DNA from 2 places in the Paenibacillus sp. KS-LC4 genome. Region 2 is predicted to be linked to the other one. Evidence: a T-box and tRNA genes for the amino acid it is inferred to sense, from the RefSeq annotation. Region 2 holds a T-box; the other holds one or more tRNA genes.
The links. The T-box of region 2 lies ahead of tyrS (tyrosine--tRNA ligase). A T-box ahead of a tRNA ligase gene usually reads a tRNA of that ligase, here a tRNA-Tyr.
Positions count from the first base shown of each region.

Region 1: it has a tRNA-Tyr gene. The T-box ahead of tyrS (tyrosine--tRNA ligase) is inferred to sense a tRNA for this amino acid. The anticodon was not compared.

Region 1 covers NZ_CP145905.1:318,065-323,783, reverse strand. Annotated here, with positions in the region: gene V5J77_RS01455 (helix-turn-helix domain-containing protein) at 1-1,002, opposite strand, end outside; gene V5J77_RS01450 (MraY family glycosyltransferase) at 1,078-2,028, opposite strand; gene ssuE (NADPH-dependent FMN reductase) at 2,204-2,752, shown strand; tRNA gene V5J77_RS01440 (tRNA-Lys) at 2,867-2,942, opposite strand; tRNA gene V5J77_RS01435 (tRNA-Tyr) at 2,958-3,041, opposite strand; tRNA gene V5J77_RS01430 (tRNA-Phe) at 3,049-3,124, opposite strand; tRNA gene V5J77_RS01425 (tRNA-Asp) at 3,142-3,218, opposite strand; tRNA gene V5J77_RS01420 (tRNA-Met) at 3,238-3,314, opposite strand; tRNA gene V5J77_RS01415 (tRNA-Val) at 3,332-3,407, opposite strand; tRNA gene V5J77_RS01410 (tRNA-Met) at 3,415-3,491, opposite strand; rRNA gene V5J77_RS01405 (23S ribosomal RNA) at 3,605-5,719, opposite strand, start outside.
Region 2 covers NZ_CP145905.1:2,102,480-2,108,198, reverse strand. Annotated here, with positions in the region: gene V5J77_RS09020 (radical SAM protein) at 1-88, opposite strand, end outside; gene V5J77_RS09015 (DNA alkylation repair protein) at 173-868, opposite strand; gene V5J77_RS09010 (HIT domain-containing protein) at 1,102-1,533, shown strand; gene tyrS (tyrosine--tRNA ligase) at 1,849-3,108, opposite strand; T-box leader at 3,248-3,470, opposite strand; gene V5J77_RS09000 (carbohydrate ABC transporter permease) at 3,590-4,501, opposite strand; gene V5J77_RS08995 (ABC transporter permease subunit) at 4,520-5,449, opposite strand; gene V5J77_RS08990 (ABC transporter substrate-binding protein) at 5,575-5,719, opposite strand, start outside.

The sequences.
Region 1 (5,719 bases), 1.8 Mb from region 2:
CGCGGTTTCGCTTACATTACAGTCCAATGAGAAAAAGGTTTCCAGTGTAGCAAGCATTTCTGCCTCTACGAAAAGCTCTGTACGCTTTAGCGATTGCTCCAAATATCGGGCTCGCTGGCTCTCCGGTATGCTATTCAGCAGACGCTCCAGCTGCAAATTCCACGGAAAATGAATATTGCTGCCAACGTGGAATTTCCGTCCCAAATTTATCGTTTCGCGCAGCGCAGCCGTCGTCTCTATAATGCCTTTCGCCGGTCTGATCGGATGCGAGACCGCCAGATGGCATTCACCGATCCACTCGCTGGCAAGCATCTCATGCAGCCCAAGACAAATAGAAGCCAGGTTATCCTCCACCGATTCTTCATCGTCATCATCAAACAACTCCGAATCCGCTTCCTTAAGCAACGAAACAGGGCCCCAAATGAGCCATTCCTGCTCCCGCAGCGGTATTAATAAAATTTCCTCTGCGAGAAAGGAACGCAGCAGCTTCTCCAGCTCCACATATGCCGCTTGCTTCGTATTCGAATATTCCGTTACTAGTAAAAAAGGAATCATATCGGCAAACAGCTTGCCTCCCGCTGTCAAGTGATCCGGCATTGATTGCCCCGGCTCTCCTGATTCGAACTGCTCCTGAATCCACTCGCCAATACTGCGGGCAGTCTTCTCGCTTTCCGTAAGCTTGCCAGCAGCCTTAGCATGCGCCGGCATCGCTTCATTCCAACGCAGCATAAAGCTTAGTAAATCCAGCGTGCTCGCCTCAAAGCGACTGCCCTCTATTTCTAAAGCCTCGACTTCATGCTCTACTGCTCGAATAGCCACCCACATTTTATCCTTGCGCTGGACACGTTGTCCTTGCAAGACTGGGGCGCGTCCTGGCTCCTCTGCCTGTAGATAGTGATCTTTATCTGCTATATCATTCCACTCGGACAATTGTATTTTTACTAGACGAACTGGACAGTCCAAAATGCGCTCCAGCGGTTTCAACCATTCTGTCGTGCTCATTTTCTGCTATCTCCTATCGCAAGCCTCACGAATGAACGCTTTTTCTCGTCATTGTAACATATTGGGACAGGTAATTCAGCCCATGACCAGTAAAAGAATGATCGACAGCATAGAGAACAATGCAGCAATTAAATATAGAAAGGATACGGTTTGCACCTGGTTCAATCCCCACTTCATCAGCGCATGGTGGGTATGCAGCTTGTCCGCATGATGCAGTCCTTTGCCACGAGCGAGCCGCCGCAGCATGACGATGGAAGTATCCATAATGGGCAACCCTAGCGCAAGCAGCGGCACAAGCACTGTAATGAAGGTTGCTTTCTTGAAAGCTCCGTCCACGGCCACAACGGCGAGCGTATAACCAAGAAACGTAGCTCCTGCATCCCCCATGAAAATTCTGGCCGGATAAAAATTGAACAAAAGAAAGCCCAAGCACGCCCCTCCAACAATAGCAGCTAAAATCGCCGTTTCAGCCTGCCCTTTGAGCAAGGCAGTAATAAACAGCGTGACCGCTGATAAAACACATACTCCGGATGCCAATCCATCCACTCCATCCATGAAATTAATCATGTTGATAAGCGCGAATATCCAGATTGACGTCCCAAGCCAGGCTACCCAGTGTGGGAGAAAAAAGAACAGGCCCGAAGCAGGGTTCGTCACCCCTGTTATTTGAATATGGAACCAGAGGGGGAGCGTGGACACTGCGCCATAAACGAGCACTCTAGGCCAGACAGGGAAATCCTTTCCATCCGCCTTCGCTTTATCATCTAATAATCCAACGGTGACAAGCACCGCACCACCAACTGCAATCGTCCAGCTTAACGATGTCATTCCCTGAAAAGCAATAATCGTAACGGTGCATGCCACATAAATCGCAATCCCTCCGAGCAAGGGAATGGGCTGCCGATGAATTTTCCGTGAATTCGGCCGATCCATAATCCCATGCTGCAAAGCGAACCTTCTCACAATCGGAACCATTGCACTCACAATAGCCAAACTTATAAAAGCCGCCAACCCATATATCATCATAGACGGACCCCTTTGCATCGCTAATCAGCTTGTTTCCGCCTATTATTCCCTAATGAGCTAATAATCATGAACACCTACTATAAATGTCATTGACGTCGAAAAGATTGAAGTGTTATGATAAAAAAAAGTTAATTTATCGGAATAATAAAAGTAATTGATTTGAGGAGCGATAATTATGTCAACGATTGTCATCATATCGGGCAGCCCGAATCCTGGTTCCCGTCTAACCGGCATTACTCAATATATTGAGCAGCAGCTCATTAGCCAAAATGTAACACTCCGCCATATTACCGTTGCTTCTTTACCAGCGGAAGATCTCATTAACGCCCGTTTCGACAGCCCTGCTATTGTAGAAGCAACAGCGTTAGTAGAAGGCGCTAGAGCCGTTATTATCGCAAGTCCAGTCTACAAAGCCTCTTTCACTGGTGTTCTTAAAACATTCCTCGATCTATTGCCTCAAAAGGGTTTGGAAGAAAAAATCATTACGCCTTTTTTCATTGGGGGCTCTCTGGCCCACCTGCTGTCTATTGATTACTCCCTGAAGCCTGTACTTGCTTCCATGGGTGCTAAGCATTTTTCCAGCGGCGTCTATGCGGTAGACTCTCAAATTTCTCGCGTACAATTGGATGGTGGGGCAGCCGGATATGAGCTAAGTGACGAATTAAAGCTTCGTCTTGACGCTTCCTTAACTGAACTACTAGCAGAGTTAAAGCTTCGCTCCTAATAAAAATACACAAAAAAAGCTCGGTATTAGTGATAACACCAATACCGAGCTTTTGAAATTGCATATAAATAAAAAAATTCGCAGATTATTTTCTGCAAATCAGCTTTTTAAAAATGGTGAGTCATGTAGGATTCGAACCTACGACACCCTGATTAAAAGTCAGGTGCTCTACCAGCTGAGCTAATGACTCTCGATGTGAAAGAAATGGTGGAGGGCGATGGATTCGAACCACCGAACCCGAAGGAACAGATTTACAGTCTGCCGCGTTTAGCCACTTCGCTAGCCCTCCATAAAAATGGTGGCTCGGGACGGAATCGAACCGCCGACACGAGGATTTTCAGTCCTCTGCTCTACCGACTGAGCTACCGAGCCTTATAACGAAAATAAAATGGCGGAGCTGACGAGATTCGAACTCGCGGTCTCCTGCGTGACAGGCAGGCATGTTAGGCCTCTACACCACAGCTCCATAAATGATTGCTTAAAATTGGTTGCGGGGGCAGGATTTGAACCTGCGGCCTTCGGGTTATGAGCCCGACGAGCTACCGGGCTGCTCCACCCCGCGTCATTGTCAAACATATATGGTGGAGGCTGAGGGGATCGAACCCCCGACCCTCTGCTTGTAAGGCAGATGCTCTCCCAGCTGAGCTAAGCCTCCGAAAATATGGTAGCGGCGAAGGGGATCGAACCCCCGACCTCACGGGTATGAACCGTACGCTCTAGCCAGCTGAGCTACACCGCCACATTTTCCCGATTACTTACATTGCAGACCTCGGGCTGTACTGCAATATCAACGTGATTTACACATTGAAAACTGGATGCGAAAGACAAGCTCTGAAACTTTAGCGTATTTATTAGGATAAGCCCTCGACCGATTAGTATTCGTCAGCTGCACGCATTGCTGCGCTTCCACCCCGAACCTATCAACCTCGTCGTCTTCAAGGGGTCTTACTAAATTGGGAAATCTCATCTTGAGGGGGGCTTCGCGCTTAGATGCTTTCAGCGCTTATCCCGTCCGTACTTGGCTACCCAGCGGTGCTCCTGGCGGAACAACTGGTACACCAGCGGTACGTCCATCCCGGTCCTCTCGTACTAAGGACAGCTCCTCTCAAATTTCCTGCGCCCGCGACAGATAGGGACCGAACTGTCTCACGACGTTCTGAACCCAGCTCGCGTACCGCTTTAATGGGCGAACAGCCCAACCCTTGGGACCTACTTCAGCCCCAGGATGCGATGAGCCGACATCGAGGTGCCAAACCTCCCCGTCGATGTGGACTCTTGGGGGAGATAAGCCTGTTATCCCCAGGGTAGCTTTTATCCGTTGAGCGATGGCCCTTCCATTCGGTACCACCGGATCACTAAGCCCGACTTTCGTCCCTGCTCGACTTGTTGGTCTCGCAGTCAAGCTCCCTTATGCCTTTGCACTCTCCGAATGATTTCCAACCATTCTGAGGGAACCTTTGGGCGCCTCCGTTACATTTTAGGAGGCGACCGCCCCAGTCAAACTGTCCACCTGACACGGTCCCCGAACCGGTTTCACGGTCCTAGGTTAGAACTCCGATACGATCAGGGTGGTATCCCAACGTCGCCTCCACACAAGCTGGCGCTCATGCTTCTTAGGCTCCCACCTATCCTGTACAGATCGTACCAAAGTTCAATATCAAGTTACAGTAAAGCTCCATGGGGTCTTTCCGTCTTGTCGCGGGTAACCTGCATCTTCACAGGTATTAAAATTTCACCGGATCTCTCGTTGAGACAGCGCCCAAGTCGTTACGCCATTCGTGCGGGTCAGAATTTACCTGACAAGGAATTTCGCTACCTTAGGACCGTTATAGTTACGGCCGCCGTTTACTGGGGCTTCGGTTCACAGCTTCGGATTGCTCCTAACCGCTCCCCTTAACCTTCCAGCACCGGGCAGGCGTCAGCCCGTATACTTCGCCTTACGGCTTCGCACAGACCTGTGTTTTTGCTAAACAGTCGCTTGGGCCTTTTCACTGCGACCCCCTCGGGCTATTCACCCTACCGAGGTACCCCTTCTCCCGAAGTTACGGGGTCATTTTGCCGAGTTCCTTAACGAGAGTTCTTCCGCGCGCCTTAGCATGCTCTGCTCGCCTACCTGTGTCGGTTTGCGGTACGGGCACCTTCACCTGGCTAGAGACTTTTCTCGGCAGCCGGAGTGCATGACCTTCGCTACTGTAATTTTCGCTCCCCATCACAGCCCAGCCTTATGATGAGCGGATTTGCCTACTCATCAGCCTCACTGCTTGGACGGACTATTCCATCAGTCCGCGTCACTGCCCTTCTGCGTCATCCCATTGCTCATAACGGTTTACGGTGGTACAGGAATTTGAACCTGTTGTCCTTCCACTACGCCTTTCGGCCTCGCGTTAGGTCCCGACTTACCCTGAGTGGACGAGCCTTCCTCAGGAACCCTTAGGCTTTCGGCGGACAAGATTCTCACTTGTCTTTTCGTTACTCATACCGGCATTCTCACTTGAATACAGTCCAGCACTCCTTACGGTATACCTTCAACCTATATTCAACGCTCCCCTACCCAAGTACCATTCGGTACATGTCATAGCTTCGGTGGTGTGTTTAGCCCCGTTACATTTTCGGCGCAGAGTCACTCGACCAGTGAGCTATTACGCACTCTTTAAATGGTGGCTGCTTCTAAGCCAACATCCTGGTTGTCTTTGCAACTCCACATCCTTTCCCACTTAACACACACTTGGGGACCTTAGCTGATGATCTGGGCTGTTTCCCTCTTGACAATGGATCTTAGCACTCACTGTCTGACTCCCGAGAAGCACGTCTATGGCATTCGGAGTTTGACTAGACTTGGTAACCCTTGGCGGGCCCCGCACCCAATCAGTGCTCTACCTCCACGACGTTCATACCTCGAGGCTAGCCCTAAAGCTATTTCGGGGAGAACCAGCTATCTCCGAGTTCGATTGGAATTTCTCCGCTACC
Region 2 (5,719 bases):
GATTCAGCGAATGACTGTAGCCTGACAGAAAGCCGGTCCCTTTATTAAGCAGCGTCTTCGGCTGCTTGTATAAAAGCTCATTTTTCATCGTGCCCCCTCCAGCTTTCCACAACATAGGCATGCGCTGTTTGCCATCTGCTATACTTATTCTGCTTCAATCAGCCTTGCCTGATTAGCTTTTCACAACTTTCCGCTTCATGCTGCGGATCATCGCTTTCGTATCCGGATCGATGCGGTACGATTCGGTTATTTTTTGCAGCGCTTTGTTATACGTGAACGTATCGAGCGCATTATTTTTCAAATAGACCATCGTCGGTTCCGGTTGCTTGATGTAGCAGATGGATACCGCCCATGCCACCGCCATTTTCACATAATAGGCAGGATGATCAATCTGATCAAGCCGCTGAAGCACCCGCTCAATATATTCCTCATTCACATAAAAATGAAGCAGCATAACCGCGGCAAAACGCAAATCATATTCCTGCTCCGATGCAAAATACGGCTGAATAAAATCCCATATTTCCTGCGAATGTTTTTTGGTCACCTTCAGCCCCGCACAAAAGCTATCGCAGACCGACCAATTATCAATTTTCGGCACAAAATCGGCGATATAGCGCTGAAGCTCCTCCATATCCGTCTTCACGAGGCCAATAACCATGCCTTGCAGCATGACTTCCTCGAAAAATTCATCGTCCGCCTCCGCCAAATAGGAGCGCCAGTCCCCCTTCGCAATTTCTGCCGCAAGCTTACGCAGCGCCGGCAGCCGAACACCCATTACATTGCTAATATTCGGTATCAATGACGCAGCAAACTTTTGATAGTCTGCCTCTGCCCGCAATAACAGCTCTTCCCGTATCGTTTGTGCCATTTCTATCCCCCGCTATTCCATTCATCTCGTCTTATCCTTACTATACCTCAAGTGGCCAAAGTTGTGAGGCTAAGAGAATGAAAGAGCAAGATATTGAAATCTATTACCGCCTATCACAACTCCTATAGCTTTCAATTTCATTACCTAGATAGGCTAGCTTTTGGTAAAATAGAGCTGTTCGCACGATCAGCCATCGCCTTATCATTCTATCCTCCAAAGGAGCGATTCCATTGATGAATCACGATTCATGCGTATTTTGCAGGCCAGAGCTAGAGGCGCGGCAGCGAGCTATATTAAGCAATGAAAGCTGCATCTTTTACCAAATGCCTCAGGACATTTTAATTGGCTCCGGTTTGATTGTACCGCGGCAGCACCGTGAAAATGTTTTTGAGCTGACGGAGCAGGAGTGGGCCGATACTTATCAGCTTGTACATAAGGTGAAGGCGCATTTAGATGAGCTGCATCAGCCAGATGGCTATAATTTGCAGTGGAATACGCAAGGCGCAGCAGGACAGCATCTGTTTCATTCTCATTTGCATATCATACCGAGATTTGCCGACGAGCCGCTGGCAGGCAAGGATTTGCGCAGCTTTTTGGGTAAAGAGGATAATCGCAGGCCCAGCTTGGCGGCCAATGCCTTCCAGCATGGAACTCCTATTAAATAGTTAAAAAAATAGCCAAACAGCTTCCTTATGCTGTTTGGCTATTTTTACACCGACTCTGTTTAGCTGGGCAACGGCCTCTATTCGAACTTTTCGCGGACTGAAACGCCGCTATTCTCTGCAATCAACGCTCGATGGAAAGTTTCGCGGACTCAGAAGCAGCTATTGGCTGCGAATGCCCCATTTTTGCACAAAAATCGCATGGATAGCGGCTTTCCTGTCCGCTCAACCGTCGAAATCAACAATATGCTTAAAATAGCGGATCGTCAGTCCGCAAAAGAAGTCATGCTGCTTGCTGCTTGCTTCACGCTAAATGCTCTAGCCCAATTTTACCAGGCTGTAGTTTTTTTTGCCTTTACGGATAATGATGAACCGTCCGCCAATGGCATGCTCCGCTGTAACGGTAAATTCGAGCTCCGTCACCTTCTCGCCGTTCATGGAGATGGCACCCTTCGTAATATCCTCGCGCGCCTGACGCTTGGAAGGCTCAATGCCGAGCTCGACGAGCCAGTCGACGATGTTTTTCGGCTCTCTGTCCGCTGTGAAGGTCGGCATTTCTTTAAAGCCCTGCTCAATTTCGTCCGCTGTCAGCGAGCGAATGTCGCCGCTGAACAATGCCGCTGTAATGCGCTTCGCCTGCTCCAGCAGCTCTTCGCTATGCACAAATTTCGTCATTTCCTCTGCCAGAGCCTTCTGCGCTTCACGTTTATGAGGCTCGGTCTGCACCTTCTCCTCAAGCGCTTCAATTTCCGCTTTGCTCAGGAATGTGAAAAATTTCAAGTATTTCACGACATCGCGGTCATCGGTATTCGCCCAGAACTGGTAAAACTCGAATGGCGTCGTTTTGCTTGGATCAAGCCAAATCGCGCCGCCCGCCGTTTTGCCGAATTTCGTGCCGTCGGCTTTCAGCATGAGCGGAATCGTCAGGCCGAACGCTTTCGCCTCCGCGCCTTCCTTTTTCCGAATCAGATCAAGGCCGCTCGTAATGTTGCCCCATTGATCGGAGCCGCCGATTTGCAGCTGCACATCCTCGTTCTGGAACAGGTGCAGGTAGTCGAGCGACTGCAAAATTTGGTACGAAAACTCGGTGAACGAAATGCCGCTATCGAGTCTGCTCGATACGACGTCCTTCGCCAGCATCGTATTGATGCTGAAGTTTTTACCGAAGTCGCGCAAAAATTCAATGACATTGATTTTGTGCGTCCAGTCGTAGTTGTTGACCATGCGCACCTCATTGTCGCCGTCGGTCATAAAAAGCTTTCTCAGCTGGGCACTTAATGCATCAACATTGGCCTGCACCTGCTCCAGCGTTTGCAGCGAGCGCTCGGTCTGGCGTCCGCTTGGATCGCCGATCGTTCCGGTCGCTCCGCCAATGAGAATAACGGGACGATGGCCCGCGAGTTGAAAACGTTTCAGCATCATAAACGGAATCAAGTGGCCGATATGCATGCTGTCGCCAGTCGGGTCAACGCCGCAGTACAGCGACACAGCCTTCGTATTCGTCAGCTCGCGAAGTCCCTCCGCATCCGTCTGCTGGTTAATGGCATCGCGCCATTCAAGCTCATCCATAATATTCAAAGCAAACAACCCCTTTTCCATTCAATAATAGTGGTCATGTTGTACGTTAATGAGCTCGGACTGAAACGCGCCGCGCCGCAAGAGGACTGTCGGTCGTTTCACCTTGGGCAACAAAAAATCGCCCCTTGTCTACTAGAGACATAGGGACGATTGAATAACCGTGGTACCACCCAACTTGCACGAACAGTCTGCAAACAACTGATCATACCGCTTTTAAGCGAAATAACGTTCGCCCTGCCGCTTGGCATTACCCAAGATACTCCAGAGTGTAATTCACAGCCCTTGTATGTGTCAGGTCTCATCAACCCCTGACTTTCTGCAACAGGGACAAAGCTGCTACTGCGCTCTATCAACGTATAACATGTATTAGATTATAGACAGTATAGCGGAACGTGAAAATCATTGCAAGCCTAAGTAAAAGCGAATGCTGACGCTTCTACAGCTCAACCTTTTCATATTGCTGCGTTTTTTTCACCGCCTTTTATTCCTTCACTGCTCCAATCGTCAGCCCTTGAACGAAATAACGCTGGAAAAAAGGATAAGCCAGCACGATCGGTCCCGTCGCCAACACGACCATTGCCATTCGCGACGTATCCTGCGGCATATTCTGTAATATGCTGGTGCTGATCGCCGCATTGGTCGAATTTTGCATAATAAACTGCATACTCGTTTCAATTCGCATCAGCATGGATTGCAGCGGCACCAGATTGGGCGAATCAATATACAAAAGGGCATTAAACCAGTCATTCCAATAGCCCAGCGTATTAAACAGGCCGATTGTAGCAATGCCGGGAAGCGACAGCGGCAGCACAAGCCGAATAAACGTTTGCAGCTCGCTTGCCCCGTCTATTTTTCCCGATTCAATAATGGCGGTTGGCACCATCGTACTGAAAAACGTTCGCATAATGAGAATATAAAACGCATTGACGAGCATCGGCATAATGAGCGCCCATATCGTATCCTTCATATTCAGCAGCTGCGTAACGACGATGAAGGTAGGCACCATGCCACCGTTGAACAGCATCGTAAAAATCGCAAAAAAGCTGAATAAACGACGATATTTAAAGCTTCTCTGGGAAATAGCGTATGCATAAAGCGTAATGATGACAAGGCTCAATAGCGTACCGACGACCGTTACAAAAATCGTAACGCCATACGAGCGCAGCAGCGCCTCGCCTGTCCGAAATATATAATGGTACGCCTCCAAACTCCATTCCTTCGGAATAATGCGGTAGCCGTTCGAGGCGAGTGATTTTTCATTCGTGAATGAAATGATGACCACGAATAGAAAGGGAAAGATACAAGCCATCGCAATAACACCTGTCAGCAGACTCAGGAGAAAGTTGGCAGCAGGTGAAATTTGATCGAATCGCCTTGGTTTTTTTACGGGCACGACAAGCTCCTCCTTCGTTTAAAACAAGGCATTATCCTTATTTTTTCTTCTGACGATGTAGTTCGACAGTATGACAAGCAGAAAGCCGACAAAGGACTGATAAAGCCCGGCAGCCGTGCTCATGCCGATTTCGCCGTTCACCTTCAAGCCCCGGAATACATACGTATCAATGACGTTGGTCATCGAATACAGCAGCCCCGAATCCCTTGGCACCTGATAAAAGAGTCCAAAGTCTGCATAAAAGATTTTTCCGACAGCCAGCAGCGTCATAATGGAAATGACCGGAGCGAGCAGCGGAATCGTAATATTCGTAATCTGCTTCCATTTGCCTGCACCGTCAATCATCGCGGCCTCATAAAGCGAGCGGTCAATTCCCATAATAGCCGCCAAATACACGACGCTGCTATAGCCAACGCCTTTCCACAGGTTGACCAATACGAGAATAAATGGCCACTTGGAAGGCTCCGAATACCAATTGATTCGCTCCATGCCCATCCATTCGAGCGTTTTATTCATCAGCCCTTTATCAAAGCTGAGGAAGCTGAATACAAAATAGCCGACAATGACCCAGGATAAAAAATAAGGCATAAACATCGCGGTTTGAAAAAGCTTGCTCAGCCGCCTATTTTTCAACTCGACCAAAATAATCGCCATCGCAACAGCCAAGATAAGTCCTAAAATAATAAATGCCGCATTATACAGCACCGTATTGCGCGTAATAATATAAGCATCCGAGGTGCTAAACAGAAATTTAAAGTTGTCCAGGCCCACCCACTTGCTGTCCATAATGCTGGCAAAAAAGCCATCCTTGCTGTATCTGTACTGCTTAAAGGAAATGATCGTTCCCGCCATCGGCAGGTAGGAAAAAATGAAAAACCAGAGGGCGCCCGGCAGCACCATGAGGAGCATCGCCCGATTGCGCAGGATATCCCGTAAAAACATTTTCAGCTTGACGTTCTTGAAGCTCTTGACGTTCATGTCGTTCATCTCCTTAAGCGGACCACTTCTCAATGACCATTCTCGTTATAAAAAAGAGAGGCAAATCCGAAAATTCGCCTCTCCTTGTTCACGGATTATTTAGGATTCGCCGCTCTCCACGCATCAAGCTGAGCTTGTGCCTCCGCAATAACTTTATCCAAGCCTGCTGCTTTAAACTTCTCAATCGCCTTCGGCAAATATTCATTCGGATCAACCGTGCCCGTCATTAGCGCCGACCAG